3 regions of the Rhizobium sp. NLR8a genome follow, and region 1 is predicted to be linked to each of the others. Evidence: predicted binding sites of a transcription regulator. Region 1 holds the regulator's gene; each other region holds the start of a gene.

Region 1 (7,568 bases):
CGTGATGCCGGAATAGAAGTCGATATTGGGATAGAGCTTCTTCTCGATGAAATATTCGTCGGTGAGCGCAATGCGCTCCAGCTCCATCGCAACTTCCAGCAACGGATCGTCCTTGATGCCAAGTTCGCCAAGCACTTCATGCGTCGTCTTCTGCATGATCTTGGCGCGCGGATCATAGTTCTTATAGACGCGGTGGCCGAAGCCCATCAGCCGGAACGGATCGTTCTTGTCCTTGGCGCGGGCGACATATTCCGGAATGCGGTCAACGGTGCCGATTTCTGTCAGCATGTTGAGAGCCGCTTCGTTGGCGCCGCCATGGGCGGGGCCCCAGAGGCAAGCGATGCCGGCAGCGATGCAGGCGAACGGATTGGCGCCCGACGAACCGGCGAGACGGACGGTCGAGGTCGAAGCGTTCTGCTCGTGATCGGCATGCAGGATGAAGATGCGGTCCATGGCGCGGGCAAGCACCGGATTGACCACATATTCCTCGCAGGGGACGGCAAAGCACATGCGCAGGAAGTTCGACGCATAGTCGAGGTCGTTCTTCGGGTAAACGAAGGGCTGGCCGATATGATACTTGTAGGCCATAGCGGCAAGCGTCGGCATCTTGGCGATCATGCGCAGGCTGGCGACCATGCGCTGGTGCGGATCGGTGATGTCTGTGGAGTCGTGATAGAAGGCCGACAGGGCGCCGACACAGCCGCACATCACAGCCATCGGATGCGCATCACGGCGGAAGCCGGTGAAGAAGCGGCTCATCTGCTCATGCACCATCGTGTGGTGCGTGACGCGATAGTCGAAGTCCTTCTTCTGCGCGGCCGTCGGCAGTTCGCCGTAGAGCAGGAGGTAGCAGACCTCGAGGAAGTCGCCGTGCTCGGCAAGCTGCTCGATTGGATAGCCGCGGTGCAGCAGCACACCTTCGTCACCGTCGATATAGGTGATTTTGGATTCACAGGATGCGGTCGAGGTGAAGCCCGGATCGTAAGTGAAGGAAGCGGTGTTTTTGTAGAGGGCACCGATGTCGATGACGCTCGGGCCGATCGTGCCGCTTTTAACGGCGAGGTCGACTGATTTGTCACCGATTTTTATTGTAGCGCTTTGATCCGTCATGCTGATCCTCCGAAATGTCGGTGGCGCCACAAAAGCGCCATAGGGGTTAAGCGTCCTTTCCGATAGCTATATGATCGTGACGCTAATGCCAAGTTACCGTGATGGCATTTTGTGCATTGCGGCATCACCTTTTAGGCACCGCAGCGATGAGCCGCACGCATAACGGAAGCCGATGATTCGACTTGCCTTTTGCTCCTTTGGGTTTTCCTTCGTATTTCAACCGATTATTCTTGCCGGATTTGCGTGAAGGTTGCATTCTGGCGACTTCGCGGGGCATTTTGGGCGGCGCATGCAGGAACAGACGACAGCCGAATTGCGGCCGCAAGTGGGCGCCGGCCTTGCCGATCCGCCGAATTTTCCTGCGCCTGCGGTGGTGACTCAATCGGTAAGGACGCAGTCGCAGACCCCGTTGCGTCATCGGCTGCTGGCCGCCGCCCGGCAATCGCTGCCTGCCGGAGCCTACATGCTGGGCGAAGAGGCCGATTATGGCCGAATGCTGCTGTTCTCGCCGGTCTTCCTCGGAGCCGGCTCGGCCTTCTGGTTTCTTGCGGCATCGGATTTGCCCCTCGTTCCATCGCTGCTCTGCTTGCTGGTGTCGGCGGCCGCGGTTTTCCTCACCGGTCCCAGCCGGCCGGCCTTGCGCGCAAGTTTGATGGCGCTGGCACTTTTCGCCGGCGGCATGCTCTCGGCTCAGTTTGAGAGCTGGCGGGCTTCGACGGTGATCCTCGATTCATCCGTGACGACGACGGTGACCGGCCGTGTCGAACGGCGGGAAGGGGACGGCCGCGGGCGCTGGCGCTACATTCTTGCCGTCACAGGCACCGAGGCTCCGGAGCTGAAACGGCCGCCGAGACGCATCACCGCGATCGTCCGGGGCGCCGATGCGCCTTTCGAAATCGGCGACATCATCACCGGCAAGGCACGGCTGACACCGCCGGCGGGCCCCGCACTTCCCGCGCTCAACGATTTCTCCTTCGGTGCCTATTTCGACGGCATCGGTGCCAACGGTTTCTTCTATGGTGCGCCGGAGAAACTCGACTTGGAGGCAGGCCCGCAGGCGGCCAGCTCGACGTCGGACGCTCTGCTCGAATGGCTCTACCGGCTGCGCAGCAGCATCGGCGACCGCATAAGATCGATCCTGCCCGGCGATACCGGCGCTTTTGCCGCTGCTCTGGTGACGGATGAACGGCGCGCCATCTCGAAGACGACGACGGAGGCGCTGCGCCAGTCCGGCCTTGCCCATATCGTCGCGATCTCGGGCCTCAACATGGCGCTGTCGGCCGGCATCTTCTTCGTCGGCTTCCGCATGCTGCTCTGCCTCTTTCCCGGCGTCGCCCAAGCCTATCCGACAAAGAAGATCGCCGCCGCCGGTGCGCTCATGGCCGTCACCGCCTATTACCTGATCTCCGGTTTCGGGGTTTCGGCCGAGCGCGCTTTTATCATGATGACCATCATGCTGATTGCCGTCTTCTTCGATCGGCCGTCGATCAGCCTGCGCAATGTCGTTCTCTCTGCGCTCATCATCATCGCCATTTCACCTTCGGAAGTATTGGGACCGAGCTTTCAGATGTCCTTTGCCGCGACATTGGCTTTGGTATCGGGCTATCAGCTGTGGAAGGACAGGCGTGTCCGTGAAAACGCTTTCCTGAAATTGCCGATCATCAGGCCGGTGGTTGTCGTCGCCGGTTTCTTCGGCGGCGTCTTCCTGACCTCGCTGATCGGCGGTTTTTCCACCGCCCTGTTTTCGATCGAGCATTTTCATCGCCTGACGGCTTACGGCCTGCCGGCAAACCTTGCGACGATGCCGATCATCTCCTTCATCGTCATGCCGGCCGGGCTGCTGGCGATGCTGCTCATGCCCTTCGGGCTGGATGCTCCGCTCTGGACGGTGGTCGGATTCGGCCTCGATCTGGTGATTGCGGTTGCCAAGACGGTGTCCGGCTGGGGCGGCGATATCGGCATCGGCCGCTTGCCCGCCTGGTATTTCGCAGTGGCGGTGGCAGGCTTTCTGCTGCTGACGCTGCTGCGCACCCGGCTGCGCCATGTCGGCACATCCATCATCGCCGTCTCGACACTCACCGTACTGCTGCTGCCGGCTCCCCGCCCGCCGGATCTGGTGATTTCGGAGGATGGTGGTCTGGTTGCGGTCGTTGCGGCTGAGGCAATCGCGTCCAACCGTGAAAACCCGCCGGATTTCATCTTCGACCAGTGGCAGCGAGCGCTGGTCCTGCCGACACATGTTCCACCGAAGATGCTGGATGGTCCGGCTATCCCGCCGGAAGGAGAAGACCGCCGAGTCAGGCTTTCCCGCGATCAGCAGAACGAAGCGAGCGCAGCGATGCGGGCAGCCGCAGCAGGCGGTGAAGCAAACCGGTTTTCCTGCGTCAAGAAGGCGTGGTGCACATCACGACTCGGCAATGGCCATATCGTCACCGTCATCGACAATGCCGCCTATCTCGGCCCGGCCTGCGATACGGCCGATATCGTCGTGACCTCGGTCCGCCTGCGTTTCAACAGCTGCCGTTCAGGCGGGACGCTCTTCACCGGCGAGACGCTCCGCAGGACCGGTTCCGTCGAATTGCGCTTCGCCGATGCCGGCCTGCAGGTCGCAACCGCATTCGAGGCGCTATCGCGGCCATGGATGCGCCATCGCGCCTATGATTGGCGCAAAGACAGTTTTACCGAATCCGGTCCGGCTGCTGTCAGTGATAACGGCGAATGAGGCCGACGAGCTTGCCCTGCACCTTGACGCGGTCCGGCCCGAAAATCCGGGTCTCGTAAGCCGGGTTGGCGGCTTCCAACGCGATCGAGGCGCCCTTCCGGCGGAAGCGTTTCAGCGTTGCTTCCTCGTCGTCGACGAGGGCAACGACGATGTCGCCGGGACTTGCGGTGCTGCCGTTGCGGATGATCACGGTGTCGCCGTCGAAGATGCCGGCGTCGATCATCGAATCGCCCTTGACCTCCAGCGCGTAGTGCTCACCGGAGCCAAGCATGTCCGCGGGAATGACGATGTCATGCGTGTTGTTCTGGATCGCCGAGATCGGAACGCCGGCGGCGATTCTTCCCATGACCGGCACGGAGACAGAGTTGCCGTTGTCGGCGACCGGCTTTGCGGCAGCGGGGGCGGCGACCGGCTGGGGTTTGCCGAGGCTGCCCTCGATGACGCTCGGCGAAAAACCGCGGCGCTGTTGCAGGCTGGGGTTATAGGCCTCCGGAAGCTTGATCACTTCAAGCGCCCGGGCGCGATTCGGTAGGCGGCGAATGAAGCCGCGCTCCTCGAGCGCCGTGATCAGGCGGTGAATGCCGGATTTCGAGGCGAGATCCAGGGCATCCTTCATTTCGTCGAAGGAGGGAGGGACGCCGGATTCCTTCATGCGCTCATGAATGAAAAGGAGAAGCTCCTGTTGTTTGCGCGTGAGCATCGACGTCAGACCCCTGATTGAAACAAATCCAGAACAGACACTATATGTTCCATATGTGTTCCGCAAGTAGCTAAATTTCCGTAAAACTTCGGGCCAACTCGTCGAGATTTTTAATTTCATTCGACGGGATTGGCGCACATCGCTTGCATTCGGGGAGGGGCTGTCGCACATCTTTGCCCCTTTCAGGAGGATATCATGAACGCGCATTCCGCCAAGTCGCATCCGCTGGATCACGTCGTGCTGCCGGTGGTCAATATCGATCTGGCGCGTGAGAGGCTCGGCAAGCTCGGTTTCACCGTCGCCGCCGATGGGCGCCATCCCTTCGGAACGGAGAATGCCTGCGTCTTTTTCGCCGACAAGACCTATCTGGAGCCGCTTGGCGTGGCGAGCGTCGAGGAGAGCGAGGCAGCGGCCCGCCACGGCAATGTCTTCATCGCCCGCAATCGCGCCTTCCGCTTCCGCTGCGGCGAGGAGGGATTGTCTGCGCTGGCCTTCCTCAGCGAGGATGCCGGCCTCGATCATAAGCGCTTCGTCAGCAACGGCGCGAGCGCCGGCGAGATGTTGCAATTCAGCCGGCCGATGCGGATGCCGGATGGTTCGGAGACCGTCGGCAGCTTCAAGCTGGCCTTTGCAGCTGATCTGCGCGCACCCGATTTCTTTCTCTTTACCTGCCAGCGCATCAATTCCTTCCCGACAGATCGCGCCGCGCTGGAGACGCATGCCAATGGCGTGATCGGCATTGCCGAGATCGCGCTTTGTGCGCCGGACCCGGCGGCATTCGCCGCCTTCGTCGGGCTTGCGATAGGGCAGGCGGCGGCGGAGAAAACCGGTTTCGGCGTGAATATCGCGGCATCAAATGCGAAGATCAGCCTGATGACGCCCGAAGGGCTGGAGGCCTATTTCGAGCTTGCCGTCTCATCCGCCGATCGTGGTCTGCGCGGCCGGGTAATCCTCTTCACCGTCGCCGATCTTGCCGTGACAGAAGCGCATTTGGGTGCTAACGGGATCACATTCACGCGCAAGAACAATCGCATTCTGGTGAAGTCTACGCCCGGGCAGGGTGCGCTCTTCGCCTTCGAGGAAACACGATGAGCACCGACACGAATTCCGAAGTCAGGATCGGCGAAGGCGAAGGTCAGGTCACCTTTTCCAATACCGCCCGCCTGTCGCTGATTGCCGGCCCCTGTCAGATGGAGAACCGGGACCACGCCTTCATGGTCGCCGGCACGCTGAAGGAGCTTTGCGCAAAGCTTGGCATGGGTCTTGTCTACAAAAGCTCCTTCGACAAGGCCAACCGCACCTCGCTCTCGGCCGAGCGCGGCATCGGCCTGGAAAAGGGCATGGAGGTCTTTGCCGACCTCAAGAAGGAATTCGGCTTTCCGGTCATAACCGACGTCCATACGGCCGAGCAATGCGCCGAGGTGGCCAAGGTGGTCGATGTCCTGCAGATCCCGGCCTTCCTCTGCCGTCAGACCGACCTACTGATCGCCGCCGCAAGGACCGGCCGTGCCGTCAATGTCAAGAAGGGCCAGTTCCTCGCCCCCTGGGACATGAAGAACGTCCTGAAGAAGCTCAACGCCAGCGGCAATCCGAATGTGCTCTTGTGCGAGCGTGGCGCTTCCTTCGGCTACAATACGCTGGTCTCCGACATGCGCTCGCTGCCGATTATGGCGGCGATGGGCGCTCCCGTCATCTTCGACGCGACGCATTCCGTCGCTCAGCCGGGCGGGCAGGGCGATTCCTCCGGCGGCCAGCGCGAGTTCGTGGAAACGCTGGCGCGCGCGGCAGTGGCGACGGGAATTGCCGGCGTCTTCCTCGAAACCCATCAGGACCCCGACAACGCGCCGTCCGATGGCCCGAATATGGTTTATCTCAAGGACATGCCGCGACTGCTCGAGAAGCTGCTTGCCTTCGATGCGATCGCCAAGTCCTGACGTTCAACAAGCTGACATGTTCGTGGTTTAGGCCACGACGGAATGCTGGTTCGGAGGCCGGAAATTGCGGCATTGTAATTTGCACGCCTTCGATTATGACAGGCTTCGAACGACTTATCACCCACCGAGCAGGAAGAACCCATGACTGCAATCACCGATATCATCGCCCGCGAGATCCTCGATAGCCGTGGCAACCCCACCGTCGAAGTCGACGTCTATCTCGAAGACGGCAGCATGGGCCGCGCGGCCGTTCCCTCGGGCGCCTCGACGGGCGCGCATGAGGCGGTCGAGCTGCGCGACGGCGGCAAGCGCTATCTCGGCAAGGGCGTCGAAAAGGCGGTCGAGGCCGCCAACACCGAGATCTTCGACGCGATCGGCGGCATCGACGCCGAAAACCAGATTCAGATCGACAACATCATGATCGAGCTCGACGGCACGCCGAACAAGTCGCGCCTCGGCGCCAACGCCATCCTCGGCGTCTCGCTCGCCGTCGCCAAGGCTGCCGCCCAGGCATCCGGCCTGCCGCTTTACCGCTACGTCGGCGGCGCTTCCGCCAGCCTCCTGCCGGTGCCGATGATGAACATCATCAACGGCGGCGCCCATGCCGACAATCCGATCGACTTCCAGGAATTCATGATCCTGCCGGTCGGCGCCGATTCGATCGCCGACGCCGTGCGTATGGGGTCGGAAGTCTTCCATACGCTTCGAAAGGAGCTTGCCGCGCAGGGCCACAACACCAATGTCGGTGACGAAGGCGGCTTCGCCCCCGGCCTGAAGAGCGCGCCCGAAGCCCTGGATTTCATCATGAAGTCGATCGAGAAAGCCGGCTACAAGCCGGGCGACGACATGTGCCTCGGCCTCGACTGCGCCTCGACGGAATTCTTCAAGGACGGCAAGTATGTTCTCGAAGGGGAAGGCCGTACGCTCGAATCGGGCGCCATGGCCGAATATCTCGCCGAGCTCGCCGGCAAATACCCGATCATCTCGATCGAGGACGGCATGGCCGAGGACGACTGGGACGGCTGGAAGGCGCTGACCGATCTGATCGGCAAGAAGACCCAGCTCGTCGGCGACGATCTCTTCGTCACCAACTCCGCCCGCC
Region 2 (7,568 bases), on a different contig from region 1:
CCAGGATTTCAAGCGGATGGGGCCGGGCAACCTGGAACGTCGCGCCTATCCCCGTGCCGGGCGAAGCGTGGACAGGCTTGGCAGGCAAGCACGCTTCCGGCAGGTTGTCAGTGACCTATCGGCTTTAGCGCCGGATTTCAAGGGTAAACGATCTGCAAAGCCGCCGCCACAGACAGAGTTTTCTAATCCTCGTCCGACATCAGCCTGTCGATTGCACGTCTTTCCTTTTTGGTCGGACGGCCGGTACCCGTCCCCCGGGTCGCTTGCTCGTACGGCGTGAGACGTTTTGTCTCATCCGGCGGCGGGGATTGGTCGTCGTAGAGCAGGCGGGCCTCCTCGTAGGGACCCCGCCGCTCCCCGGCGAGACGCACGATGAGAATGACATCGCGCCGCTCCAGCGTCAGTTCGACGCGGTCACCCGGCTTGACCATCTGGCTCGGGTGACTGCAGCGCTCGCCGTTGATGCGCACGTGCCCCGACTGGACGTGACTCTGGGCCAGCGAGCGCGACTTCACCATGCGCGTGAAAAACAGCCACTTGTCGATGCGCTGGCGCGAACCGCTTGCCGGCTGTGTCTCCCCGCCCATGATTACTTCTTCATCTGTTCCTTGAGAGCTGCGAGCTTGGCGAAGGGAGAATCCGGATCGATCGGCTTCTCCTTGCGCGGCGGCTTGGCCTCGAAGCGCAGCGGCTGGGCGCCGCGATTGTTGTTGCGGTCGTTACGGTCATTGCGATCGTTCCGCTCGCCGCGGTCCTTCCGATCGCCACGGTCCTGACGATCACCGCGCGGCTGGTCCTTGCGCTCGCCCCTTGCTTGCTGCGGTCTGCCACCGTCACGGCCGCCACCGTCCTTGCCGCGGCCGTGGCGGTTGTCGCGCCCGTCGCCGCCGCGATTGCCTTCGCCGCCTTCACCGCCGTTCGGACGGCGATTGCGTTCGCCGCGCTCCTGGTTCTGGCCGCCCCGGCGTTCGCCATGGCCGCCACGTGCTTGGCGATGGTTGTCATTGCGGCCGCCGAGACGCCACAATAGAACCGGCTTCGGTTCCGCCGGCTCGCCAGCTTCCCCGGAGGCGGCAGTCTCTGCCGAAGCGGTTGCCTCGGTCACTTCGGCCGCAGTGTTGCTGTCGTTCGCTTCTGTGGCGGGGACGTCGGCCGCCGTCGAAGCCGGCTCGGCTTGGGTCGGCTCGGAAACAGCCTCTTCCGTCGCTCCGTCGGCATCATCGTGATCGGCTTTTTCTGCCGCTTCCGCGGATGTTTCCGCGGAGGCGGCAGGGGCTGAAGCCGCGTCCTGCGCCGCAAGATGGGCCGACGCCTCTTCCGCCTTCACGGCATCGGCGCGATAGCCGAGGCCCTTGAGGATCTCTTCCATGTCCTCGAGCGTCGCCCCGAGAATCGACAGCATCGCCGTCGTCGTCGTGAAACGGCGACCGTCATAGGCGCCCTCCGGACGATTGCTCTGACCGGGCTTCCATTGCAGCAGCGGACGGATGATATCGGCAAGCCGCTCCAGAATGTCGATGCGCACGGCGCGCTTGCCGAGGAAGCGGAAGCCGGCGAGCTTGTAGAACATCCGCTCGAAGCTCGGATCGGTGACGACCGAGGTGCGGCCGGCGGCAAGCACGGGGATGAGATCGCCGTAGCCCGGCTTGTCGAGACCGTCGTTCTTCAACGCCCAGAGCAGCGTGATCAGTTCGGCAGGTGCCGGCTTCAGAAGGGCCGGAACAAAGATATGATAGGCACCGAAACGCACGCCGTAGCGGCGCATGGAGGCGCGAGCCTCCTGATCCAGCGACTTCACCTCTTCGGTGACGTCGCGGCGGAAGAGCACGCCGAGATTTTCGACCAGCTGGAAGGCAAGTCCCTTGGCGAGGCCCTGCAGATCCTCGGCGCGCGACAGATCATCGAGCGGTTTCAATACCGTGCTGATGTGATGATTGACGAAACGTTCGATACGGGCGGCGACGTGATCGCGGGCATTGCCCGTCAACTGCTCGTCGGCGAGCAGGATCACGCGCGGCCGCATGACGTGATCGCTGCCGGAAAGCCGCGCCACGGGATCGCCGAGCCAACGGATCAAGCCATCCGAACCGATCGCCAGATCGCTATTGCCCGCGGCATGCAGCCGGGCCGCACGGGCCTCGAACTCGAGCGCGAGCGCCTTCTGCGACGCAGCCTGAACCGCCTTGGCATCCGGTCCATCCGTTCCCCCCACCGGGGTGAAACGGAATCCGCTCAACTGCCCTACATGATGTCCTTCAACGAAGACATCGCCATTCACACTGATTTCAGCTTCCAGCATCGCATTCTCTCTCAGGCGCTTCATGAGCACAGATGTCCTGCGATCAACAAAGCGTTTCGTCAACCTTTCATGTAACGCATCGGACAATCGATCTTCGATTTCCCGCGTCTTTTCCTGCCAATGTGTCGGATCGGCAAGCCAGCCGGGCCGATTCGAAACGTAGGTCCAGGTCCTTATCTGCGCGATTCGCGCCGAAAGCGTGTCAATTTCCCCATCAGTTCGATCCGAGCGATGAACCTGCTCCGCAAGAAACTGCTCGTTCACCGTGCCATAGCGCACGAGATCGGAAAAGAGGGTCGAAATAAGATCGGCATGTTGGGCCGGAGTGATACGCCGGTAGTCGGGCAGCGCGCAAGCCTCCCAGAGTTTTTCGACGCGGGCCGGCCTGTCGGCGAGATCGATCACTTCGGGATAGCGCGAAAGCTGCTCGAGCGCCTGCTGATCGACCGCCGGCAGCGCCCGCGTCAGCCCGGGCACGCGCGGCCCGGCCTCCAGGCTGGCGCGCAGCGACTGAATTGAGGAGAAATCCATCTCCGTCGTGCGCCACTGCAGAACCTTGACGTTGTCGAATTCATGTCCCTCGATGCGCTGCACCACTTCCTCGTCGAAGGGCGAGACTTGGCCGGTGACACCGAAGGTGCCGTCCCGCACGTGCCGCCCGGCGCGGCCGGCGATCTGGCCGAGCTCGGCCGGATTGAGGTTGCGGAACTGGTAGCCGTCGAATTTCCGGTCCTGGGCGAAGGCGACGTGATCGACGTCGAGGTTGAGGCCCATGCCGATCGCATCGGTCGCCACCAGATATTCGACGTCGCCCGCCTGATAGAGCGCGACCTGCGCATTGCGGGTGCGCGGGCTCAGCGCCCCCAGCACGACCGCCGCGCCGCCGCGCTGCCGGCGGATGAGCTCGGCGATGGCATAGACCTCATCGGCGGAAAAGGCGACGATGGCCGAGCGCTGCGGCAGCCGGGTGATCTTCTTCTGCCCGGCGTAAAGGAGATGCGAAAGCCGTGGCCGCTCGACGATCGTGACGCCGGGCAGGATCTGCTGCAGGATCGGCCGCATTGTCCCCGCGCCCAGAAGCAGCGTCTCATCCCGGCCGCGAAGGTGCAGGATACGGTCGGTGAAGATATGGCCACGCTCGAGATCGCCGGCGAGCTGGACCTCGTCGATCGCGACAAAGGCGGCTTTGGTCTCCCGCGGCATCGCCTCGACCGTGCAAACGGAAAAACGCGCATTGGGCGGCGAAATCTTTTCTTCGCCCGTGACCAGAGCCACGTTCTGCAAGCCGACCTTCTCCACCACCCGCGTATAGACCTCGCGGGCCAAAAGCCTGAGTGGCAGGCCAATCACGCCGGTCCCATGTGCGACCATGCGCTCGATGGCATAATGGGTCTTGCCGGTATTGGTTGGTCCAAGCACCGCGGTCACACCGCGCCCGCTGAGAATCATCGGCTGCGAAGTCAGAGTCATGGTCCATGCAAGTGAGGCAGGCGCGCCCCGGGAAAAGTTTTGCCATCTCGATGGAGGCACAGAACACATGGACAGCTACTGCCGCAAACGCAAGGGCAGATTTCAAAATGCGTCGGGGATTGCGACTTTTGCGAGTCGTCCGGACGGTCCGCATTTCCGATTCGGAACAGCGTGAGAACGAATCAGAGACGAATCGCTGACTCCTGCTGATTCAGCTTTTGTTCACGGCTAAGTATTGATTTTGAATCACTTTTTCCTACTAAATGCTGAATCGCGGGACTCTCTCCGGTTCGCATTTTGTGACCCTGCCGGAGGTCTGTCATTCGCTTTTTGCCAAGGGAAAAATCCGCCGAAATTAACGTCTCGATCAAATCCGGAACGAATCGGCGACGAATCGCCGACTGCTCTGCTTTCCCCTTTCGTTCACGGCCATATCTGGTGGCGTCGTCATGTTCCGCCCGCTAGATGCGGGGCAGGCGGCAAGATCTCGTCACGTCGGTGTTAATCTTCCGGCGAGCAAATTCACACAGCCTTAAGCCTGACCCGCTTGCCCGTCGGACCGATCAAAAACGGAACGAATCACCGACGAATCGGAGACATCGTGATCTTCCTGCTTTGTTCGCCGCAACATGTTGTATTCAATGTCTTTTTAACCATACGGGCCATTTGTCAGGGGTGACGGATCACAAACCATGAATCGCGTCGCATCCTAATTCGCGCGCCCAACCGGGAACAAAAATCGCCAATGTGTGTTTCTTGTCCATTCAGATTGCAGATGAAATGAAGGAAAAACACCATGCTTGGCACGATACTTCTCGTTATCCTCATTCTGCTCCTGATCGGAGCCCTGCCGAACTGGGGTTATAGCCGTGGCTGGGGCTATGGACCTTCCGGCGGTTTGGGGCTAGTTCTGGTCATTATCATTATCCTTGTACTAATGGGCCGCATCTAAAGCCCGACTAACCTGGGGAGTTACGACATGATGAAGAAGATTGTTCTTATCGGCGCGCTCGTGGGCGCTCTCGCATCCTGCACCGCGACCGAGCAGGGCACGGCGATCGGCGCCGGCACCGGTGCAGTCATCGGCGGTGCCGTCACCAACAGCTGGGGCGGTGCCGCAGTCGGCGCCGTTGCCGGCGGCCTGACCGGCGCTCTCATCGGCCAGTCGGTCGAACGCCGCGGCTACTGCATCTATCGCGATCGCTACGGCCGCCGCTACGAGGCGCGTTGCCGTTACTGATCGCATCACATATCGGACTCCCAACGGGCGCTTCTGCGCCCGTTTTTCTTTGCCGACACGTCCGTCAACGTGACGTTAACGATCGGTCATGAAAGTCAAATCCACCAACGCCCATTAGCTAGCCGCATATTTACCTCGTACGCGCAGGGCAGGCGCCATCGCCCGACAATTCCACCGTCGTCATTCTCGTCGCCGCGGCTTTCCTGACAACCGCGGTCTCATCTCTTGTCTTGGTAGCGGAGATCGCTCGCGGCAGCGAATGCCGGCCATGATTCGGGTTGATCGAGACCGGAACACCGGCAACCGCTTCTGCCCTCCCGAACAAAAGCAAAGGCGCGTTCTGCAACGCGCCTTTGCAAATCGACACACGTTCGTCCTATCTTAAACGAAGAATTGCCCGCCATTGGCCGTCAGCGTCGAACCGGTGATGAAACCAGCATCGTCGGAGACGAGGAAGGTAACGCAGCGGGCAATCTCTTCGGGCTCGCCGAGACGGCCGACCGGGATCTGCGGAATGATGCGTTCATTCAGTACCTTCTCCGGCACGGCAAGCACCATTTCCGTTCCGATATAACCGGGGCAGATGGCATTGACGGTGATGTTTTTCGCAGCCCCTTCCTGGGCAAGCGCCTTGGTAAAGCCGAGATCGCCGGCCTTGGCCGCCGAATAGTTCGCCTGGCCCATCTGGCCCTTCTGGCCGTTGATCGACGAGATATTGACGATGCGGCCGAAGCCGCGGTCGCGCATGCCGCTCCAGACCTGATGCGTCATGTTGAACAGACCGGTCAGGTTGGTGTTGATCACCTCGTGCCACTGCTGCGGCGTCATCTTGTGGAACATTGCGTCGCGGGTGATGCCGGCATTGTTGACGAGGATCTCGACCGGCCCGATCTCGCGTTCGACCTTGGTGATCCCTTCACCGCAGGCAGCGTAGTCTGAAACATCCCATTTGAATACCGCAACGCCGGTGACGTCGTGGAAGGCATGAGCCTTCTCGTCATTGCCGGCGTAAGTGGCCGCAACCCTGTAGCCGGCATTTTTCAGCGCCATGGATATCGCTGCGCCGATGCCGCGTGTACCTCCGGTGACCAGAGCCACTCTGCTCATGTTCCGCTCCCCCTCTGTGTTTTCGCCCGCTCGTGGCGGCATTTCAATCAATGACGGATTGCATGCTATTTAAAGTGCTTCAAAGCACATGGCGACGCCCATGCCGCCGCCGATGCAAAGCGTGGCGAGGCCCTTCTTCGCGCCGCGGCGCTTCATCTCGAACAGCAGCGTGTTGAGAATGCGCGCCCCGGAGGCGCCGATCGGATGGCCGATCGCAATCGCCCCGCCATTGACGTTGACGATCGACGGATCCCAGCCGAGATCCTTGCTGACAGCGCAAGCCTGTGCCGCGAAGGCCTCGTTGGCCTCCACAAGATCGAGATCGTTCACAGACCAGCCGGCCTTTTCGAGCGCCTTGCGCGACGCGGGGATCGGGCCGGTGCCCATGATCGACGGATCGACGCCGGCCGTTGCCCAGGAAACGATGCGGGCAAGCGGCTGAATGCCGCGCCGGGTCGCTTCCGCCTCACTCATCAGCACGGCGGCGGCAGCGCCGTCGTTGAGGCCGGAGGCATTGGCGGCGGTAACCGTGCCTTCCTTGTCGAAGGCGGGGCGAAGCTTGCCCATCGCCTCGAGCGTCGCGCCGTGGCGGATATATTCGTCGGAATCGACGGTCACGTCGCCCTTCCGTGTCTGGATGATGTAGGGAATGATCTCGTCGGTGAAGCGGCCGGCCTTCTGAGCCGCCTCTGCCTTATTCTGCGAGGCGACGGCGAACTGATCCTGGTCGTCGCGCGACAGCTGCCACTGCCGTGCGACGTTCTCGGCGGTGATGCCCATATGGTAGCCGTGAAAAGCGTCGGTGAGGCCGTCCTTGATCATCGTGTCGACCATCTTCATGTCGCCCATCTTCGTGCCGCTGCGCAAATGCGCGGCATGCGGCGCCATCGACATGGATTCCTGGCCGCCGGCAACGATGATCCTGGCGTCGCCGGTGGCAATCTGCTGCATGCCGAGCGCGACTGCGCGCAGGCCCGAGCCGCAGAGCTGGTTGACGCCCCAGGCCGTCGTTTCCTTCGGAAGGCCGGCCTTGATCGCCGCCTGGCGGGCCGGGTTCTGGCCTTCGCCCGCGGCCAGCACCTGGCCGAGGATCACCTCATCCACCTCGCCGGCATCGACGCCGGCGCGCGCGAGCGCCCCCTTGATGACGGCCGCGCCGAGTTCATGCGCGGGGACCGTTGCAAAAGCGCCGTTGAACGAGCCGACGGCTGTCCGACCTGCGCTGGCGATGACGACGGATGAATTGCTCATGGGGAGGCTCCTCGTTTTTCGTCCCACTTACATAAGGGGAAACTGGCAAAGCTTTGAGCACAAGTCAAACGGGAAGACCGGCCGCCGCCATTTTCGCGGCAGCAGTCAACGCCGATTCGTTTGATCTGCTAAAGGTTTGCCGCAACGCACAAAGAGATTGTCACCAGCCTTCTTTTGCGTTTACAGTCTGAAGTGGAGGAA
Region 3 (7,568 bases), on a different contig from region 1:
TGAAGGGGCCGGACTGGTTCCGCATCTTCCAGAATTACAATGCCGGTGCGATCGCCGTCGTCACCGGCGACGTGAAATCGGCCCGCCAGCATCTGAACGACGCCGTGCTCGACAAGGAAGGCGGGGCAACGGCGCCCGACACGTTCATGCGTGCGGTGATGGCGCTTGCCCGCCTGGAGGCGGCGCAGGGGAACAAGCAGAAGGCGCTCGATGCCGTGTCCGTCGGCGATAACCTGCTGCCGAATTATGCGCCGCTGAATGCGCTGCGCGACAGTATCGAGAAGGGCGAGAAGCAGGAGCAGCAGGTCAAGACCGCCGAAGAAGGCGCCGCCGGCGTGCTCTTCTCCGTCGGCGGCGCGCTGAACCGCGACGGCGCCGAGGATATCGTCTCGCTCTACCTGCAGACCGCCAACGCGCTCGATCCCAACAGCGCCGATACGCTGGTGCTGCTCGGCGGCATCGCCGAAAAGCAGAACCAGATGGACCGCGCCATCTCCCTCTACAAGAAGGTGCCGGAGAATTCACCGATGCGGCGCATTTCCGAGCTGCAGCTCGGCCTCGCCCTTGCCCAGGGCGGCAAGGTCGACGAGGCACGCAAGCACCTGCAGGCGCTGATCGCCTCCGACCCGAAGGACATCCGCAGCTACCTCGCCTATGGCAGCGTGCTCTCCGACGCCAAGGATTACGAGGCGATGGCCGCCAATTACGACAAGGCGGTCGAAGCGATCGGCCCAATTCCCGGCCGCGCCAACTGGAGCGTCTTCTTCCAGCGCGGCATCGCCTATGAGCGGCTGAAGAAGTGGGACCAGGCCGAACCGAACTTCCGCAAAGCTCTGGAGCTCAACCCCGACCAGCCGCAGGTGCTGAACTATCTCGGCTATTCCTGGATCGACATGAACCGGAACCTCGACGAAGGCCTCGCCATGATCAAGAAGGCCGTCGATCTTCGCCCTGACGACGGTTACATCATCGATTCGCTCGGCTGGGCGTACTTCCGTCTCAACCGCTTCGACGACGCCGTCGACGAGCTGGAGCGGGCGGCACAGATCAAGGCCGGCGACGCGACGATCAACGACCATCTCGGCGATGCCTACTGGCGCGTCGGGCGCAAGCTCGAAGCCGTCTACCAGTGGAACCGGGCGCTCGCCTCCGAGCCTGAAGCGGCCGAAATTCCGAAGATCAAGGAAAAGGTCGCAAACGGCCTGCCCGCTAACGACGATGCCAAGGCGGCCGACAAGAAGCAGCCGGATCCGGCGCCGGTCACGCCGCCGCCGGTCGACAAGAAGTCCTGACGGGCGCCACCGATGCCTGAGCAGGGCTTGGCCAATGCTTTCGGCGTCACCGAAGAGGCGCGCGCGAAGATCAATCTCGCCCTGCATGTAACGGGCCAGCGGCCGGACGGCTATCACCTGCTCGATATGCTGGTGACCTTCGCAGATTGCGGCGACCGGCTGGGCTTCCTGCCGGCGCAGGCTGACGCCTTCACCCTATCGGGCCGTTTCGGCGAGACGCTTGCCGACGACGGCGGCACCAACCTGGTGATCAGAGCGCGCGACCTCCTGCGCGACGTCGTGGGCACCCTTGCGTTCCCCGTTCATATCCACCTCCAGAAGAACCTGCCCGTCGCCTCGGGCATCGGCGGCGGCTCGGCCGACGCGGCGGCGACACTGCGGGGGCTGATGCGCCTCTGGGGCACTGGATTGCCGATAGAGACGCTGGCTGCGCTGGCGCTGAAGCTTGGCGCCGACGTGCCCATGTGCCTCGAGAGCCGGCCGCTGATTGCCCGCGGCATCGGCGAGGAGATCGAAGCCGTGCCCGATCTGCCGGCCTTCGCCATGGTGCTTGCCAACCCATTGAAGGGGGTTTCGACGCCGGAGGTTTTCCGCCGACTCAAGGCAAAGAACAATTCACCCCTGACGCTCGCACAGACCGCAGGCTGGCTTACGGCGATCGGCGCGGCTCGCAACGACCTGGAGCCACCGGCGCGCGAGGCCGTGCCCGAAATCGCGGCGATCTTGGCGATGCTGTGGACCGAGGGCGCTCTTCTTGCCCGTATGTCCGGCTCCGGCGCTACCTGCTTCGGGATCTTTGCCGACATGGCCGCGGCGCGAGATGCGGCGGCGGCTCTTCACGAGGCGCGGCCCGACTGGTATTTCCAGGCGACGGAAACGGTTTCGGGAGGCATGTGATGGCAGGTTTGGACGAAAAACGGCCCTTCATCGCCGTCGGCATTGCGGTTCTCACCGTCTCGGATACGCGCACGCCGGAGACGGACAAGTCCGGCGATACGCTGGCGGCGCGGATTGCCGAGGCGGGCCACAGGCTGGTCGAGCGGGCGATCGTGCCCGACGACCGGGAGGAAATCGCCACCCAGGTCAAAGCCTGGACCGAGCGGGAGGAGATCGATGTCGTCATCACCTCGGGCGGCACCGGTTTTACTGGCCGAGACGTGACGCCCGAGGCGGTGGAGCCGCTGTTCGAAAAGCGCATGGACGGCTTTTCCGCCGTCTTCCACCGTATTTCCTACGATAAGATCGGCACGGCGACGATCCAGTCGCGCGCCACCGCGGGTGTTGCCAACTCCACCTTCATCTTCGCCCTGCCCGGCTCGCCCGGCGCCTGCCGGGACGCCTGGGACGGCATACTGAAAGCACAGCTCGACTATCGCAGCATGCCGTGCAATTTCGTCGAGATCATGCCGCGCCTGGACGAGCATCTGAAACGCGGCGCGCAGAAATAGACTGGAGCTGCCGTTCCAGCGCCGCGGTCGCGCCGTCGAAAATCCGATTCAGACTTTCGGCGCCGACGCGCTGGCATTTGTCATGTGGCAATGCCCGGCAGAGCCGGCATCGAATCCCAGCCATCACCCGACAGCAAGATGCAGCTTATGCCGTGGATATCCGTGACCACGAGCGTCCAGGTGCCGCTTTTGGCGGCATAGACCTCAAGAACGGCGTTCTGATTGACCAGCCCGACGGCGGTGAGCTTCTCACCGAAATTCTGGTCGAGGAAACTGACGACGTCGGATCGACCTGCGCAACTGAGCATCGTCTGCGATGCTGCCGAATGCGGATGCGCGATCGCCAATGTCGGCAATATGACGGCCAGCAGGCCGCAGATCATACTGCGTACGCCGTGGATACTACCGCCTGGCATGACGCACCTCCTTTCGCCGGGAACCCGGCAGAAGAGGAGTTTTTCGCCGACCTGTTCTGCCGTTCACCGGCATTCCACGGCACCCGTTGCGAAGCGCGGCGCTTCGGCGGCGCCATGGACGAATTATAGCGCGAAATCCGATTGGGCGCCATCTTTGCGCGATGATGGGAAGCAATCACCAAAGCGCGCTTGCGGCGAGACCAGCCCCTCATCCGGCTGCCGCCACCGACCGGGGTCGAGCCACTGGTCTCGACGTCCTTCGGACCCCCGTAAACGGAGCGAAGGAACCATGCCGCAACCTCGCCATCACCACCAACCTCTCGCCGGGCACGTCCCCTCTCCCCGTTTTCAAGGGGCAGGGTTAGGGTGAGGGGCACTTTTTCGGACAGCGTCGATGCAGGGATGGGCATTCTACCGCGCGGCACGCGCCACCCAGGAAGGAATCAATTCACTTGCGAGCTTGCGCGGCTTCTGGCCCTTGGCGAAGTCGGCAACAGGCATCCCGCTTCTGGCGGTGGCGAGCGCCTGGTTCTTCGGCATCAACAGCCCAAGCTCCAGCGGCGGCCGGGCGCGGGCGACGCGCTGGAAGAAGGGGCGTCGATAGCCGCGCGACGCAGTAAAGCACGCCGGCGTCTTGTTCAGCGCCACATACTCGGCGATCTCATCGATCCAGCCGGCCTGCGGCCTGGCGCCCGGCTCGACGAAGAGCAGCCATTCGCCTCGGGCCGAGCGAACGATATCCTTGATATCCCATTGTGAATGGAAACGGCAGCCGGCGGCGTCGGCGACCCGCGAGGTGCCGTCGCGCGAGCCGTGATCGAGCACGATCACATCGCTGACGAGCCCTTCCACCGCGCCTGCCACCAATACCGATAAGGTCTGCGCCAGTTCGGATTCCTGATCCTGGCATTCGAGAACAACCGTCAACATCGATTATTCATAATGCGCCGCACAATTTTTTGCCAGCATCCTTTTCCTGATTTTGTTCTTGCATTGTTCTCGTTTTGCCGATAGGAATTTAATCATCACAAACGGGCGGAGGCAACGGCTTTTCGCTGCGGGAGAATCCGATGAGAGAGCAGTCCCTGGCAGGGCAGGCCGCATTCGCGCCTGCCAATACGGCAGATATTGCCGATGCGATGATCGTGTCGTCCGGTCTCAGGGTCGAGGGCGACCGGCGGCGCGGGCGCGGAGCGGGACTGAACCCGACAGGGCGGTTCGAAGCGCTGCAGCGGGAGACGTTCGACGACGGCTGGCAGACGCTGGAAGAGCTGCCGCCGTTCAGGACCGAGGTGCAGATCGAAAAGCCGCGCACCGCGATTACCCGCAACGAATCTCCGGATCTTTCGTTCGACCGCTCGATTAATCCCTATCGCGGCTGCGAGCATGGCTGCATCTATTGTTTCGCCCGGCCGACGCACGCCTATATGGGGCTTTCGGCGGGGCTCGATTTTGAGACGAAGCTCTTCGCCAAGCCCGATGCGGCCAAGCTGCTAGAGCGGGAACTCGCCAAGCCGGGCTACAAGGTGCGGGTGATCGCGATCGGCACCAATACCGACCCCTATCAGCCGATCGAGAAGGAATGGCGCATCATGCGCGGCATCCTCGAGGTGCTGAACAAGGCGAACCATCCGGTGTCGATCGTCACCAAGTCGGCGATGATCCTGCGCGATCTCGACATTCTTCAGGAGATGGCCGGCAAGAACCTGGTGCGCGTCGGCATCTCGGTCACCACGCTCGACCGCAAGCTTGCCCGGGCGATGGAGCCGCGCGCCGCCACGCCGCCGCGACGGCTGGAGACCATTCATGCGCTCTCGGAGGCAGGCATCCAGACTGCCGTCATGGCCGCCCCGCTGATCCCGGCGCTGAACGATCACGAGCTCGAGCGCATTCTCGAATCGGCGAAGGCTGCCGGCGCCGCCGAGGCGAGTTATGTGATCCTCAGACTGCCGCTCGAAGTCAGCCCGCTCTTTCGCGACTGGCTGTTGCAGCACTATCCCGATCGTTACCGGCACGTGATGTCGCTGGTGCGCTCGATGCGCGGCGGCAAGGATTACGACGCCGAATTCGGCAAGCGCATGAAGGGTGCCGGCCCCTATGCCTGGCAGATCGCCCGGCGTTTCGAAATGGCGGCGAAACGCTTCGAGCTGACGCGGCGCAGCGTGCCGCTGCGCGACGATCTGTTCGTGCCACCGGATGGCAGCGGCGTGCAGTTGTCGCTGCTCTGATTTTTTAAGCTTGCGCATCGGCTGCTCAGAAAAACTGCCCTGTTTCGAGCCCCGAGCGCAATTCCTGCGGATGGCCTTGACCGCCACCATCCGCCGGACCGTCCCCGGCCGCCGCCCTGATCCGGGGACTTGCGGGAAATCGGGTTGGCGTGCGAGGTTCAGCCGCATGAAACGTCGCACGCCACCCGATTCTCCCCTGCTTTTCGACACGGTCCCTCTCGTGCCGGATTTCAAGCTCGAGCTCAAAGCCCGCAAGGCCGGTCACTGGCCGGTCGCCGGCGCCGACGAGGCAGGCCGCGGGCCGCTGGCGGGGCCTGTGGTGGCCGCTGCGGTCATTCTCGATCCGAAGCGCATCCCTGAGGGCCTCAACGATTCCAAGCAGCTCTCGGCGCAGCGGCGCGAGGAACTCTTCGTGCAGATCCTGGCGACCGCGACGGTTTCCATCGCCTCCTCCAGCTCGACCCGCATCGACGAGACGGACATTCGCAAGGCGAGCCTGGACGCGATGCGTCGCGCCATCTGCAGCCTCGCCATTCCCGCAAGCTACGTGCTGACAGATGGGCTTGACGTGCCGCCTGGCCTCGATTGCCCCGGACAGGCGGTGGTCAAGGGCGATGCCCGCTCGGTCTCGATCGCCGCCGCCTCGATCGTCGCCAAGGTGACGCGCGACCGGATGATGGCGAGGGCGCATAACGTGTTTCCCGATTACGGTTTTGCCGCGCATGCCGGCTACGGAACGGCGCAGCACCGCGCCGGCATCGAGAAGCACGGCCCCTGCTCACTGCACCGGATGAGTTTTCGGCCGCTGCGCAACGGCGAGGACGGTCCTGAGATGGACGAGTTGATTTCCGAATAGGCTGCAAAAGAAAGGGCCGGCAATTGCCGATCAGGGACGCCGCACTGCAGCTCCGCACGCGGCCAAGCAAAAACAAGCGCTATCAACAAGAAAAAGGCCAGGACATGCCCGGCCTTTTTCTCATTCTATTCAGAACCGCTCAGTTGAGCCGCGTCTTGACCTGTCCGACGGCGTTGCCGAAGAGCTCGGACTGGACCTTGCCGTCGGCCTTCTTGGCGAGCACCGTCTCGGCGGCCGCGATCGCCAGGTCGACGGCGGCGGAACGCACCGCCTTCATCGCGTCGGCCTCGGCCTGCTTGATCTTCTGCTCGGAGAGCGCCGTGCGGTTGGCAACGAATTCTTCCGTCTTCTTCTTCGCCTCGGCGGTCAGCATCTCGGCTTCGCGCTCCGCTGCGGCAACGATATGGGCGGCTTCCGCTTCCGCTTCCTTGCGCTTGCGCTGGTATTCGGCGAGCAGATGCTGAGCTTCCTCGCGCAGGCGCTTGGCTTCAGCCAGTTCATTGCGGATCTGGTCGGCTCGGTCGTCGAGCGAGCGCGCCATCATGCCCGGAACCTTGAGATAGACGACCAGCGCCAGGAAAAGGATGAGGCCGACAAAGGCGAAGAAAGTCGCGTCGAGGTGAAAAATATCCATCGATCAAGCCTCCTTCTTGGCTGCCGCGACGGCGGCGGCGACATCTGCCTGAGCAGCGGTGCTGCCGATCAGCTGTTCGACGACGGCGGCCGCCGTTTCCTCGGCAATGGTGCCGACGTCGGCGAAAGCCTTGGCCTTGATGTCGGCGATACGGGCTTCGGCAGCCTTGATCTTTTCCGACAGGCTCGCCTCGACGGTCCGGCGATCCTCTTCGGCCTTGACCTTGGCAGCGTCGCGGGCGGCGGAGCCGATCGCGTGGGACTTGGCGCGGGCAGCGGCCAGTTCGCCTTCATAGGTCTGGACGGCGGCGTCGGCTTCCGCCTTCAGGCGGCCTGCTTCTTCCAGGTCCTGGGAGATGCGCGTGTGGCGCTGATCGAGGATGGCCCCGATGCGCGGCGCGATGACCTTTTGCATAAGGAGGTAAAAGACGCCGAACGTAATCACCAGCCAGAGCAGCTGAGATGCGTAGGTCGTCGAATCGAAAGGCGGGAACGGGCCGCGGGCGTGTTCGCCTTCGGCAACGCCGGTCTCGGTATGGACCTCGCCTGCGGCCGGAGCGGCGTGCGCATCCGTGCCGGTCGCTGCCGCCGGTGCTTCTTCAGCGTAAGCCGGGGTCACAAAAAACATGCTCACCTCCAGGTGGACTGCAAATGCAAAGGATCACGGCTTGCGGTCGCAGGCCGTGATCCATCTA

What was found. The regulator LexA, encoded in region 1, represses DNA repair genes until DNA is damaged. The targets are predictions, from matches to a motif close to TGTTCNNNNTGTGTTCNG.
Region 2: HJC04_RS11530 (helicase-related protein) is a predicted target of LexA. The motif match lies at 3,932-3,949, and genes of this name have one in related genera.
Region 3: HJC04_RS16965 (PA0069 family radical SAM protein) is a predicted target of LexA. The motif match lies at 4,140-4,157, and genes of this name have one in related genera.

What each region holds. Positions count from the first base shown of each region.
Region 1 is NZ_JABDWI010000007.1:205,740-213,307, forward strand. Features, by position in the region: gene gltA (citrate synthase) at 1-1,110, opposite strand, end outside; gene HJC04_RS15330 (ComEC/Rec2 family competence protein) at 1,400-3,832, shown strand; gene lexA (transcriptional repressor LexA) at 3,813-4,532, opposite strand; gene HJC04_RS15340 (VOC family protein) at 4,728-5,624, shown strand; gene kdsA (3-deoxy-8-phosphooctulonate synthase) at 5,621-6,466, shown strand; gene eno (phosphopyruvate hydratase) at 6,608-7,568, shown strand, end outside.
Region 2 is NZ_JABDWI010000005.1:210,234-217,801, reverse strand. Features, by position in the region: gene HJC04_RS11535 (RNA-binding S4 domain-containing protein) at 183-587, opposite strand; gene HJC04_RS11530 (helicase-related protein) at 590-3,769, opposite strand; gene HJC04_RS11525 (DUF3309 family protein) at 4,566-4,721, shown strand; gene HJC04_RS11520 (YMGG-like glycine zipper-containing protein) at 4,749-5,009, shown strand; gene HJC04_RS11515 (beta-ketoacyl-ACP reductase) at 5,391-6,116, opposite strand; gene HJC04_RS11510 (acetyl-CoA C-acetyltransferase) at 6,186-7,367, opposite strand.
Region 3 is NZ_JABDWI010000008.1:166,845-174,412, forward strand. Features, by position in the region: gene HJC04_RS16940 (tetratricopeptide repeat protein) at 1-1,292, shown strand, start outside; gene HJC04_RS16945 (4-(cytidine 5'-diphospho)-2-C-methyl-D-erythritol kinase) at 1,305-2,189, shown strand; gene moaB (molybdenum cofactor biosynthesis protein B) at 2,189-2,740, shown strand; gene HJC04_RS16955 (hypothetical protein) at 2,821-3,156, opposite strand; gene HJC04_RS16960 (glycosyltransferase family A protein) at 3,568-4,086, opposite strand; gene HJC04_RS16965 (PA0069 family radical SAM protein) at 4,227-5,384, shown strand; gene HJC04_RS16970 (ribonuclease HII) at 5,551-6,240, shown strand; gene HJC04_RS16975 (F0F1 ATP synthase subunit B) at 6,380-6,874, opposite strand; gene HJC04_RS16980 (F0F1 ATP synthase subunit B) at 6,878-7,501, opposite strand.